4 regions of the Phytobacter sp. V91 genome follow, and region 2 is predicted to be linked to each of the others. Evidence: predicted binding sites of a transcription regulator. Region 2 holds the regulator's gene; each other region holds the start of a gene.

Region 1 (3,135 bases), on a different contig from region 2:
CGATGGCCGGGATTGTCGGCGGCGGCGGTGTTGGCGATCTGGCGATCCGCTATGGCTACTACCGTTACGAAACCCAGGTGATGGTTGTCACCGTGGTGGCGCTGATTGTGCTGGTTCAGGTGGTGCAGATGCTCGGTGACTGGCTGGCGCAGCGCGCCGATAAACGCGACAGGCATTGAGATAAAAACGCCGGGCTTAGCCCGGCGTTCTGTTAGTTCAGCTTTGCCTGTGCCCAGACAATACCGCTCGCATATTCCGGCGGCAGCAGCGGCACCAGTGCTTCCAGCGTGGCGCTCAGACGACCGGTGTCGTCATCGTTCAGGTTCAGGTGACCCACCTTGCGACCCGGACGCACCTCTTTGTCGTACCAGTGCAGATTGACCAGCGGCAGCTTCAGCCAGTCGTAGTTTAAATCACTGCCAATCAGGTTGATCATCACTGAAGGGCTGTTGACCACCGGCTGCGGTAGCGGCAAATCCACCACGGCGCGCAGGTGCAGCTCAAACTGACTGATGGAGGCGCCGTTTTGCGTCCAGTGACCGCTGTTATGCACCCTTGGCGCCAGTTCGTTGATCAGCAGGCCCGCCGGGGTGATGAAACACTCCATCGCCATCACGCCGACATAATTCAGCTCGTTCATGATGGCAGTCAGCATACTTTCTGCCTGCTTTTGTTGCTCAGTGTCCGGTTTCGGGAAGGCCACGCTGGTGCGCAGAATACCGTCCTGATGCAGGTTATGGGTCAGCGGATAAAACACGGTGCTGCCATCATGGGCGCGTGCGCCGACCAGCGAGACTTCACCGGAGAAGTTAATCCCCTGCTCGACAATGCACTCGCCGTAGCAGTCATCCGGTAACTGCCCGGTTTCGTCAGCGCGCAAACGCCACTGCCCGCGACCGTCGTAGCCGCCGACGCGGCGCTTCACAATCGCCAGTTCGCCGAGCGTGTTGAATACCGCCGGCCATTCGCTTTTGGAGGCCAGCAGCTGCCAGGGGGCGGTGGCAAGACTGAGTTTGTCGAACAGCTGTTTTTGGGTCAGGCGATCGGCAATGATCGGAAACACATCGCGGTTAACAAAGGCCGGGTGGCGCGCCAGCTCACGGGTCAGCGCAGTCTCCGGCCAGCGTTCGATTTCGGCGGTGATAACACTCTGGGCAAAAGGTACGGCCTGCGGATCGGCGTCCAGACCGACCGGCCAGACAGCGATGCTTAGCGGCTCGCCAGCCTGACGCAACATGCGGCCTAACTGACCGTTACCTAAGATGCAAACCTGTTTCATGCGCCACCCCGTGGGTCCGGGTTTTCCAGCACTTCATCGGTCTGGGCGCGGCGGAACTCCGCCAGCCGTTGATGCAGGGCGGTGTCATGCTGGGCGAGAATTTGCGCTGCCAGCAGGGCCGCATTAGCGGCACCGGCTTTACCAATGGCCAGGGTGCCCACCGGAATGCCACGCGGCATCTGAACAATAGAGTAGAGGCTGTCCACACCGCTTAAGGCGGCGCTTTGTACTGGCACACCCAACACCGGCACCAGAGTTTTCGCGGCAATCATGCCCGGCAGATGCGCTGCGCCACCGGCCCCGGCGATAATCACCTGAAAACCGTTTTCTTCAGCGCTTTCGGCAAAGCTGAACAGTTTATCGGGAGTGCGGTGTGCGGAGACGACTTCAACATGGTGCGGGACATTCAGGATATCGAGGATTTCGGTGGCGAACTGCATGGTCGCCCAATCGCTTTTCGAACCCATGACAATGGCGATACGCGCCGGTTGGTTAGCGGAAGACATGCGTTAAGAAAACTCCTGTGGAGGGTGACTACGAACAGCTTTGAGGGCACAAAGAATAGCACGGAAAATCGGCGAGGAAAACGGTTGCGTGGTGATGAATGCTGCAATCCTCCGCAACGAAAAAGAGGAGAAGGGCGCGGCATATAGCGCCGCGCCTGTTGTGGGTCTGGCCTGTCAGAAGAGATCGATTTTAACGTCAATACCGGCGGTCAGTCCCTGGTTAATCTGTACCCAGTTCTGGCCCGGCGCGCCAACCATGCCGTAGGTGCTGTAGCGTTTATCAAAGAGGTTATCCACCCAGGTCGCCAGCTGAACGTTGCGGGTTGCCTGCCAGCCAAGACGCAGATTGGTGGTGGCATAGGTGCCCTGCTCAACCGCATTATCCCCATCGAAGTAGTGCTTGCCGACCACATTAATGGCCACGCGCGGCATCAGGTCGCCGATTGGGGTATCAATGATGCCGTTAATGCTGGCACCTGCGTTGTACAGCGGCACAAACGGCAGACGTTTATCCGGGTACGGACTGTCTTCTCCGTCAAAGGTCGAGTTCACGTAGCCGCCGTTGATCTGCGCACGCCAGCCAGGCGTAAAGGCCCAGCTTGCATCAAGTTCAACGCCGGTTGCCCGGGCTTTACCGGCATTGTTCAGCGATTGCATGCCGGTAGGGCCGCTGTAGAGCTGAACATCTTTGGTGCGGGTGTGGAAAAGCGTACTCTGCAACGCCACTTCGCCATTGTCATAGCGCGCGCCGAGCTCGTAGTTAATTGATTTCTCGGCGTCATAAGATTCAGCCGTACCCGCAGAAGGGGCGATGCTGTAGCCAGCCGGTTTGTAGCCCTGCGCTGCGCGGGTCCAGACGCGGAATTCAGGCGTGAACTGATACCCGGCGGAGAGCTGGCCCAGCCACTGGCTATCACTGGTGCTGCCGGTATAGGTTTGCGGCAGCGAGCTGAACTGGTAGCGGGTTTTCGCTTTGTCATGAGAGAAACGCACGCCGCCGCCAAGATCCAGCTTATCCGTCAGATGCCAGGTCAGATCGCTGTAGGCTGCCAGCGTTTCGGCATCATTCCAGGCCTGGGTATCGGAAACCGTCATACCGGCGTACTGCATCCGCTGATTGTAAGTGCCACGGGTATCCTGGCGGTACAACCCGAAGACGGCGTCCAGTGGATTATCATCACCACGGGTTGCCGCCCGCAGCTCCTGGACGTTCATATTCCAGTCCTGCGGCATATGTACCGCGTAGGCGCTGTAGGGGAAATCGCGCTCATAATGCTGCTGTTGCCACCCTGCGGTCAGGCTGACCAGCCACGCATCGGTGGTGTATTGCGATGCCAGGGTCTGGCTACG
Region 2 (3,135 bases):
CTAGGGAGTGAAACTTAGCTTGTGAAACGCTAATATTTGCGTACTGGTTTCAAATTTTTTGCAGGCACAATATGTGGTCAGAATATTCTCTTGAAGTGGTAGATGCGGTTGCGCGCAACGGAAGTTTCAGTGGCGCAGCGCAGGAGTTACACCGTGTACCCTCTGCTGTCAGCTACACCGTGCGACAACTGGAGGAGTGGCTGGCGGTAGAGCTTTTTCATCGTCGCCATCGTGACGTCGAACTTACCCCTGCCGGCGCACTGTTTTTAAAAGAAGGACGATCTGTTATCAAAAAAATGCAGGTCACCCGCCAGCAATGTCAGCAAATTGCCAATGGCTGGCGGGGCCAGCTGGCGATTGCGGTCGACAATATTGTTAAGCCTGAGCGTACCCGGCAAATGATTGTTGATTTTTATCGCCATTTTAGTGATGTGGAACTGCTGGTGTTCCAGGAAGTGTTCAATGGCGTGTGGGATGCGCTGGCTGATGGTCGCGTTGAGCTGGCTATCGGGGCAACGCAGGCTATTCCGGTGGGAGGGCGTTACACTTTCCGCGATATGGGCATGCTGAGCTGGAAATGTGTGGTTGCGCAACACCATCCGCTGGCGAGTCTCGACGGCCCACTGAGTGACGATACATTACGCAACTGGCCTTCACTGGTGCGGGAAGATACCTCGCGATCGTTACCCAAACGCATTACCTGGCTGCTGAACAATCAAAAGCGGGTCGTGGCCCCGGACTGGGAATCCTCGGCGGCCTGTCTCTCTGCCGGATTATGTGTGGGGATGGTTCCGGCGCATTTCGCGCGCCCGTGGCTTGACCGGGGAGAGTGGGTGGCGCTGGAGCTGGAAAATCCGTTCCCGGATGCGGCCTGCTGCCTGACATGGCAACAAAATGACGCCTCACCTGCGCTGAACTGGTTACTCAGCTACCTGGGGGACAGTGAAACACTGAACCGGGAGTGGCTGTGGGAGCAGGATTGACCTGCTCCCGGGAAAGCAGATTAACGGCGATAGTCGCGGAAAGGGCCATCAGCCACGGAACGACGTTCAATCAGCCGCGGGTGGACTTCGATGGACTGCGACACTTCGCGTTTGTTCACGATACGGTCAAGCAGCATATTGAATGCGGTCTCCCCCAGCGAATCCTTCGGCTGGTGGATGGTGGTCAGCGCCGGGGTAAAGAAGCGGGAGTTGCGCACGTTATCGTAGCCGATCAGCGAAATGTCCTGCGGCACGCGCAGCCCCATCTCATCCGCGGCGCACAGTGCCCCCATCGCCATAATATCGCCGCCGCAGAAGATAGCGGTCGGACGCGGCGATTGCGCCAGGATCTGTTGCATCGCGCGGTAACCGGACTCAGGTTCAAAATCACCCTGCACAATCCAGTTTTCCGGGACGCTGATATGCGCCTCGTCCATGGCCTTCATAAAACCGGCCAGGCGACCCGCGCCGGTGTTACGCTCCAGCGCGCCGGGGATAACGCCAATATCGCGGTGACCGCGCTCGACCAGATAGCGCCCGGCCATATAGCCGCCTTCAAACGCGTTATCGATAACGGTGTCGGTAAAGTCAGCTTTCGCTTCACCCCAGTCCATAACCACCATCGGAATATGGCGATACTCTTCGAGCATATTGAGCAGTGATTCCGGGTATTCGGAACACATCACCAGCAGGCCGTCGACGCGTTTTTGCGCCATCATCGACAGGTAAGCGCCTTGTTTTTCAAAATTGTTCCAGGCATTGCCCAGAATCAGGGTGTAACCCTTCTGAAAACAGTTTTTCTCAACGGCTTCAATGATCTCGGCAAAGTAGGCCGCTTCACTGCTGGTCGCCAGCAGACCAATGGATTTGGTGTGATTCACCTTGAGGCTACGGGCGACGGCGCTCGGCGAATAATGAAGCTCTTTGATTGCCGCCCACACAGCGTTACGCGTCTCTTCAGCCACGAAACGCGTCTTGTTAATTACATGTGATACGGTTGTGGTGGAAACGTTTGCTCGCTTCGCTACGTCTTTGATCGTTGCCATCAGATGTCACTCCATGCCATATCATAAGCTCCTGAAAATACTTAAGGTAAACGTTTGCCTTACTTCACCCTTTGCCCGCGCGAGGGACTGTATTACGCCGGGAAAAAGACACTGGACGTCAGGAGGGGAGTCAATGGCCGGTACGCTAATAAATTTAGCGTCGAATTTTGTCTTATCTTGACCAAAAGGGGAAGTGCTAAAACGTATATCAATCTAATTCCTGCAAGATTTTTACGTTTATTTATGCAAAAATGCGCTATCTCACTTTTTGTGGGGAATTAGAAAAGGAGAAAAATTGATGAGTACCGACCTGAAGTTTTCTTTAATGACCACCGTAATCGTGCTTGCCGTGATCGTGGCGGGTGCAATGACTGCTGCTCTGAATTGATTGACCACGAGGGAGGCACCTCTCCCTCGACGTTTCCCCCCATTATTCTCTTTCCGGCAATAGTCTTTTCTCATATCGCTAACCGCTGTTTTTTGTGATTTATGTCATACTTTTCTCTTCTGCGAGGCTGTCGGCTAACGACACCGCATTTCCGGAGTTAATAAATCATGAAAATCAATTTCCCACTGCTTGCCCTGGCTGTCAGCGCGTTTGGTATCGGCACCACTGAGTTCTCGCCAATGGGATTACTGCCCGTGATTGCGCGCGGCGTCGATGTCTCCATTCCCGCCGCCGGGATGCTGATCAGCGCCTATGCCATTGGGGTCATGGTGGGGGCGCCGTTAATGACGTTGCTGCTTTCACATCGCGCCAGACGTAATGCGCTTATCTTTTTAATGGCCATCTTTACCCTCGGGAATGTGCTGTCAGCCATCGCTCCCGACTACACCACCCTGATGCTGTCGCGCATTATCACCAGCCTCAATCACGGAGCGTTTTTTGGCCTGGGTTCGGTTGTGGCGGCAAGCGTGGTTGCAAAAGAGAAGCAGGCCAGTGCGGTTGCAACCATGTTTATGGGACTGACCATCGCCAATATTGGCGGAGTGCCCGCTGCAACCTGGCTTGGTGAAACCATTGGCTGGCGGATGTCCTTCCTGGCGACTGCCGGTCTTGGCGTGATTGCAATGGTAAGTCTGTATCTCTCCCTGCCAAAAGGCAG
Region 3 (3,135 bases), on a different contig from region 2:
CAGTACCTGACGGTGAGTATTGAGGCCAGGATATTTGGGCAACAGGGAAGGGTGGATATTAATAAGACGTGTAGCGTAATGGGCGACGAACGCCGGGCTGAGGATACGCATATAGCCTGCCAGCACGACCAGGTCCGGCGCGTAGGCGTCAATTTCCTGCATCAGTTGGCGGTCGAAGCCTTCGCGACTGGCAAACTGCGAAGCCAGAAGGGCATGAGCGGGAATACTGGCTTCCCGCGCACGTTCAAGGCCGAACGCGTCGGCCTTATTACTGAATACTGCCCTGATGGTGCCATTGATTTTCTTTTGTTTGCAGGCATCAATAATCGCCTGCAAATTGCTTCCGCTGCCGGAAATAAGCACCACTATATTTTTCATTCGATGATCACGCGCTCACTGGAATCGGATGCTTTGATAATACCGATTCTCCACGCGTTTTCACCTTTGGCATTCAACAATGCGATAGCCTTATCAGCTTCCGCTTCCGGCAGAGCGATAACCATACCAACGCCACAGTTAAAGGTGCGGTACATTTCATGGCGGCTGACGTTGCCAGCGCTTTGCAGCCAGTCAAAGACGGCTGGCCACTGCCAGGACGCTTCGTCAATCACCGCCTGAGTGTTGTCCGGCAGCACGCGCGGGATATTCTCCCAGAAGCCGCCGCCGGTCAGGTGGGCAATGGCGTGTACGTCCACATTTTCAATCAGTTCCAGGATTGATTTTACGTAGATGCGGGTTGGCGTCAGCAGGTGATCGGCCAGTGATTTACCTTCGAGCTGGGTGGTTTCCGGATCGCAACCGCTCACTTCAATCACTTTACGCACCAGCGAGTAACCGTTGGAGTGCGGACCGCTGGAAGCCAGAGCAATCAGTACGTCGCCATCGGTAACTTTCGAACCGTCGATGATCTCAGATTTTTCAACCACGCCGACGCAGAAACCCGCAACGTCATAATCTTCACCGTGGTACATGCCCGGCATCTCTGCGGTTTCACCGCCGACCAGCGCGCAACCTGATTGCAGGCAACCTTCGGCAATACCGGTTATCACGCTGGATGCAGTATCGACGTCCAGTTTGCCCGTGGCGTAGTAGTCGAGGAAGAACAGTGGCTCAGCGCCCTGTACCACCAGGTCGTTCACGCACATGGCAACCAGATCGATCCCGATGCTGTCGTGACGTTTCAGATCCATCGCCAGGCGCAGTTTTGTACCCACGCCGTCAGTGCCGGAAACCAGTACTGGCTCACGATATTTTTGCGGCAATGCGCACAGCGCGCCGAAGCCACCCAGGCCGCCCATAACTTCAGGACGACGGGTTTTCTTCACCACGCCTTTGATTCGGTCTACCAGAGCATTACCTGCGTCAATATCAACACCGGCATCTTTGTAGCTAAGAGAGGTTTTATCGGTCACTGCTTGAGTCCCCACGCGTTTGCTTGCGGTTCACCCGCCATTTTTCAGGCTGCCAGCTGAAACAGGGCGGGTGACAGAAATAAAATTCGGCGCAATTCTAACAGTGAAGGCAAACGTTTGCGAGTCCATTATTTCAGGGCAGTGAGGATTCTTAGGATATACTCTTTTCCAGTCTGATTGATCAGGATCAACGCCGTATCTGTAGCGCAACGGAAAAAAAGCGGTATAATCCGGCGATTTTTTTTGTGGCTACCACCTTTTAGGGGAAGGAGAAGAGTATGAAGGTTGTGGAAGTAAAACACCCACTCGTCAAACACAAGCTGGGACTGATGCGCGAACATGACATCAGCACTAAACGCTTTCGTGAACTCGCCTCGGAAGTCGGTAGCTTGCTGACCTATGAAGCGACTGCTGATCTGGAAACAGAACGCGTCGTGATCGAGGGCTGGAACGGCCCGGTAGAAGTTGAGCAGATCAAAGGTAAAAAAATCACCGTAGTGCCGATCCTGCGTGCCGGCCTTGGCATGATGGAAGGCGTGCTGGAACACGTCCCGAGCGCGCGTATCAGCGTTGTCGGTATTTATCGCAACGAAGAGACGCTGGAGCCGGTACCTTACTTCCAGAAGCTGGTTTCCAATATCGACGAACGTATGGCGCTGGTCGTTGACCCAATGCTTGCCACCGGCGGTTCCATGATCGCCACCATCGACCTGCTGAAAAACGCCGGCTGCCACAGCATTAAAGTGCTGGTGTTGGTTGCCGCGCCGGAAGGCCTGGCTGCGCTTGAGAAAGCTCACCCTGATGTCGAGCTGTACACTGCCTCGATCGACAAAGGTCTTAACGAGCACGGATACATTATTCCGGGCCTCGGCGATGCTGGTGACAAAATCTTTGGTACCAAGTAAATGATTTAAAAATTAAAGCCGACTTTAGAAGTCGGCTTTTTTTTGGCGTAAACCACAACAGAATCCACCTGATTGCATCACGCAGTTTATAAAACTGTGCGATGAACGATGGGTGGAACATATACAACAACACGTAACACTTAGAGGAAAACACTATGACGCGCCGTGCTATCGGGGTGAGTGAAAGACCGCCGCTTTTACAGACAATCCCGCTTAGTTTGCAGCACTTGTTCGCTATGTTTGGCGCAACCGTGCTGGTGCCAATCCTGTTTCACATCAACCCGGCCACCGTGCTGTTGTTTAATGGTGTCGGAACGCTGCTGTATCTCTTTATCTGTAAGGGTAAAATTCCGGCTTACCTGGGTTCCAGCTTTGCCTTTATTTCACCGGTGCTGCTGCTTCTGCCGCTGGGCTACGAAGTGGCGCTGGGTGGATTTATCATGTGCGGCGCGTTGTTCTGCGTCGTCGCTTTTATTGTGAAGAAAGCGGGCACGGGCTGGCTGGATGTGATGTTCCCGCCTGCGGCAATGGGCGCAATCGTTGCCGTCATCGGTCTGGAACTGGCCGGTGTCGCAGCCGGTATGGCCGGTTTGCTGCCAGCTGAAGGGCAATCCGCAGACACCAAAACGGTGATTATCTCGATGGTGACGCTGGGCGTGACGGTGTTCGGTTCGGTGCTGTTCCGTGGTTTCCTTGCCATCATCCCGATTCTGATTGGCGTGCTGGCGGGCTATGCGCTCTCCTTCGCCATGGGCGTGGTTGATTTCACTCCGATTGCCAAGGCGCACTGGTTTGCTCTGCCGACCTTCTACACCCCG
Region 4 (3,135 bases), on a different contig from region 2:
GCATCGGCGGTAGCACCGATCATGGTGACGCCAAATTCTTCGAGTACGCCCTGACGTTCCAGTTCCAGCGCGCAGTTCAGCGCTGTCTGGCCGCCCATGGTCGGCAGAACCGCATCCGGACGCTCTTTTTCGATGATTTTGCGCACCACTTCCCAGTGGATCGGCTCAATATAGGTAGCATCCGCCATTTCCGGGTCGGTCATAATGGTCGCCGGGTTGGAGTTCACCAGAATGACGCGATAGCCCTCTTCACGCAGCGCTTTACACGCCTGCGCGCCGGAGTAGTCGAACTCACAAGCCTGGCCGATAACGATCGGACCAGCGCCAAGGATCAGGATGCTTTTTATGTCTGTACGTTTTGGCATGATTCTCTTCGCTCCTGATTATTTAGCGGTGTTGCGATATTGCTCGATTAATTCAATAAAGTGGTCAAACAGCGGCGCGGCATCGTGCGGTCCCGGGCTCGCTTCAGGGTGACCCTGGAAGCTGAATGCCGGTTTGTCCGTGCGGTGAATCCCCTGCAGGGTGCCGTCGAACAGGGATTTATGGGTCACGCGCAGCGTCGCGGGCATTGATGCCTCATCAACCGCAAAACCGTGGTTCTGGGCAGTGATCATCACGGTATTGTTATCGATATCTTTCACCGGGTGGTTGCCGCCGTGGTGACCAAACTTCATCTTCACGGTGTTCGCCCCACTCGCCAGCGCCAGCAACTGATGGCCCAGGCAGATACCGAAGACCGGAATGTCGGTCTCGAGGAAGGTTTCGATAGCGGCAATCGCGTAGTCGCACGGTGCCGGGTCGCCAGGTCCGTTGGACAGGAAAATCCCATCCGGATTCATCTTCAGGACTTCGTCTGCCGGGGTTTTCGCCGGAACAACCGTCAGGCGACAGCCTCTGTCGACGAGAATGCGCAGAATGTTACGTTTTGCGCCAAAGTCGTAGGCGACAACGTGGAACGGCAATTCGCTCTCTTTTTTGGCTTCCGGCAGCTCGCCTTCCAGCGTCCAGCTCCCCTGCGTCCAGCTGTAGGTTTCAGCGGTGGTCACTTCTTTCGCCAGATCCATCCCGTTCAGACCGGGGAAGGCTTTCGCTTTCTCCAGCGCCAGGGTTGCGTCCAGACTGTCACCGGCGATGATGCAGCCGTTTTGTGCACCTTTTTCACGCAGCAAACGGGTCAGCTTACGGGTATCGATATCGGCAATCGCCACAATGTTATGGCGCTTGAGGTAAGAAGAGAGATCTTCAGTATTGCGGTAGTTGCTGGCAATCAGCGGCAGGTCACGAATGATCAGGCCTTGCGCATGGACTTGAGAAGATTCTTCATCAGCAGCATTGGTGCCGACATTACCGATATGGGGATAAGTAAGAGTGACGATTTGGCGGGAATAGGAAGGATCAGTGAGGATTTCTTGATAACCGGTCATTGAAGTATTGAAAACGACTTCCCCAACCGCCGAACCTGTTGCCCCTATGGCCCGACCGTAAAACTGGGTTCCGTCTTCCAGAACCAATAGCGCTGACTTAATCAAAACACCCTCCAGAGAATATTCACTCACTTTATTTGCATATTAATTCAAATGTGACGCATGAATCAATGCAAATCTGCGTAGCCGCGAATTTTTTGCAAACGGCGGCATTCTGGAGACATGAAGGGTAAAAGTCAACTTATAGCGCATATTTTTCATGTCTTTTTGCGCCCCAGAAAAGAATAGCATGATTTAAAGGGTAAAAAGATCGGTTTACATACGTCAGGTAAACGCTTGCGTGGTGATAAAAATGATCACTGATGGGCAAGGAGAGGGAAAAGTGGACCAGATGGTCAAAATTTACATTTGGCAGCCAAATAAATGCAGGAAGTTATATATAAATATCGATTTAGAGATAAAAAACACCTGAAACAGATAAAATAAAAGGGCGATAAAATATCGCCCTTGCAATCAAAGCATTACGACTGCAATAACCACATCACGATGGGTAATAAACATCACAAATTGTTGAGATCAAGCACATCTCGCATATCAAAAAGACCATTGTTCTTTGATTTAAGCCACAAAGCGGAACGAACAGCGCCATTGGCAAAGGTCATCCGACTTGAAGCTTTATGACTGATCTCCACGCGTTCACCGATATCGGCAAACATCGCCGTATGTTCACCGATGATGTCACCCGCACGGACGGTGGCAAAACCAATGGTGCCTGGCACGCGTTCGCCGGTATAGCCTTCGCGGCTGTATACCGCACATTCTTTCAAATCTTTATCCAGCGCATGCGCAATAGCTTCTCCCATGGCCAGTGCCGTCCCCGAAGGTGCATCCACTTTGTGGCGATGGTGCGCTTCAACGATTTCGATATCGGTATAGCCACCCATTACTTTGGCGGCCTTTTCCAGCAGTTTGAGCATCACATTCACGCCCACGCTGAAATTCGCGGCAAACACAATGCCAATCTCTTTGGCGGCATCACTGATGGCCTGTTTACCCGCATCATCAAAACCGGTGGTGCCAATCACCATCCCTTTTTGATTTTTGCGGCAAAACGCCAGATGGGCCAGCGTGCCTTCCGGGCGGGTAAAATCGATAAAGACATCAAAATCATCTTTTACCGCCTGTAAATCGCTGCTGACGATAACGCCCGTTTTGCCGACGCCGGCCAGCTCTCCCGCATCGCTTCCCAACAGAGAAGAACCTTCGCGCTCCAGCGCTGCACCCAGTGCCACGCCGTCCATTTGCAAAGTGGCCTGAATTAACTGGCGGCCCATACGGCCACCGGCCCCCGCGATAGCAACACGGATTTGTGCATCATGCATAGTTGTACTCTTTTGTTAATGAAATGCTGAAAATCGCTTCCAGAGTAACCAGCCCACGATGGGGCTGCCAGCCGAAAACGCCGATAATTAGAATTAAATGATAAACAGCATGGAGTATCAGTAAAAGGCATGAGTCGACTTTTGGGTGATCCTTAACGAAATCCGCAGGACTCTCTGACCACCAGCGCCGGAGGCAAAATTATCCGCTTTGGCGGTTCATCATTGCCCTGTATACGGCTATAAAGCAGCTCACCCGCTTTGCGGCCAATTTCCTTTGCCGCCACCGAAACCGTCGTCAGCGCAGGCTGAACCAGCGCAGCTTCATT

What was found. The regulator PurR, encoded in region 2, represses purine synthesis genes. The targets are predictions, from matches to a motif close to CANGCAAACGTTTGCNTG.
Region 1: a site for PurR is predicted at 1,859-1,876, ahead of purE (5-(carboxyamino)imidazole ribonucleotide mutase). Genes of this name have one in related genera too.
Region 3: a site for PurR is predicted at 1,519-1,536, ahead of purM (phosphoribosylformylglycinamidine cyclo-ligase). Genes of this name have one in related genera too.
Region 4: a site for PurR is predicted at 1,753-1,770, ahead of carA (glutamine-hydrolyzing carbamoyl-phosphate synthase small subunit). Genes of this name have one in related genera too.

Annotation. Positions count from the first base shown of each region.
Region 1 covers NZ_CBFFRJ010000004.1:39,259-42,393, reverse strand. The annotation lists gene ACSZO4_RS01545 (methionine ABC transporter permease) at 1-179, shown strand, start outside; gene purK (5-(carboxyamino)imidazole ribonucleotide synthase) at 212-1,279, opposite strand; gene purE (5-(carboxyamino)imidazole ribonucleotide mutase) at 1,276-1,785, opposite strand; gene ACSZO4_RS01530 (TonB-dependent receptor) at 1,960-3,135, opposite strand, start outside.
Region 2 covers NZ_CBFFRJ010000048.1:26,235-29,369, reverse strand. The annotation lists gene punR (DNA-binding transcriptional activator PunR) at 72-983, shown strand; gene purR (HTH-type transcriptional repressor PurR) at 1,004-2,029, opposite strand; gene ACSZO4_RS12015 (YnhF family membrane protein) at 2,328-2,417, shown strand; gene ACSZO4_RS12010 (MFS transporter) at 2,585-3,135, shown strand, end outside.
Region 3 covers NZ_CBFFRJ010000003.1:10,108-13,242, forward strand. The annotation lists gene purN (phosphoribosylglycinamide formyltransferase) at 1-378, opposite strand, end outside; gene purM (phosphoribosylformylglycinamidine cyclo-ligase) at 375-1,412, opposite strand; gene upp (uracil phosphoribosyltransferase) at 1,691-2,317, shown strand; gene uraA (uracil permease) at 2,473-3,135, shown strand, end outside.
Region 4 covers NZ_CBFFRJ010000064.1:2,976-6,110, forward strand. The annotation lists gene carB (carbamoyl-phosphate synthase large subunit) at 1-365, opposite strand, end outside; gene carA (glutamine-hydrolyzing carbamoyl-phosphate synthase small subunit) at 384-1,532, opposite strand; gene dapB (4-hydroxy-tetrahydrodipicolinate reductase) at 1,988-2,809, opposite strand; gene ACSZO4_RS14205 (LacI family DNA-binding transcriptional regulator) at 2,962-3,135, opposite strand, start outside.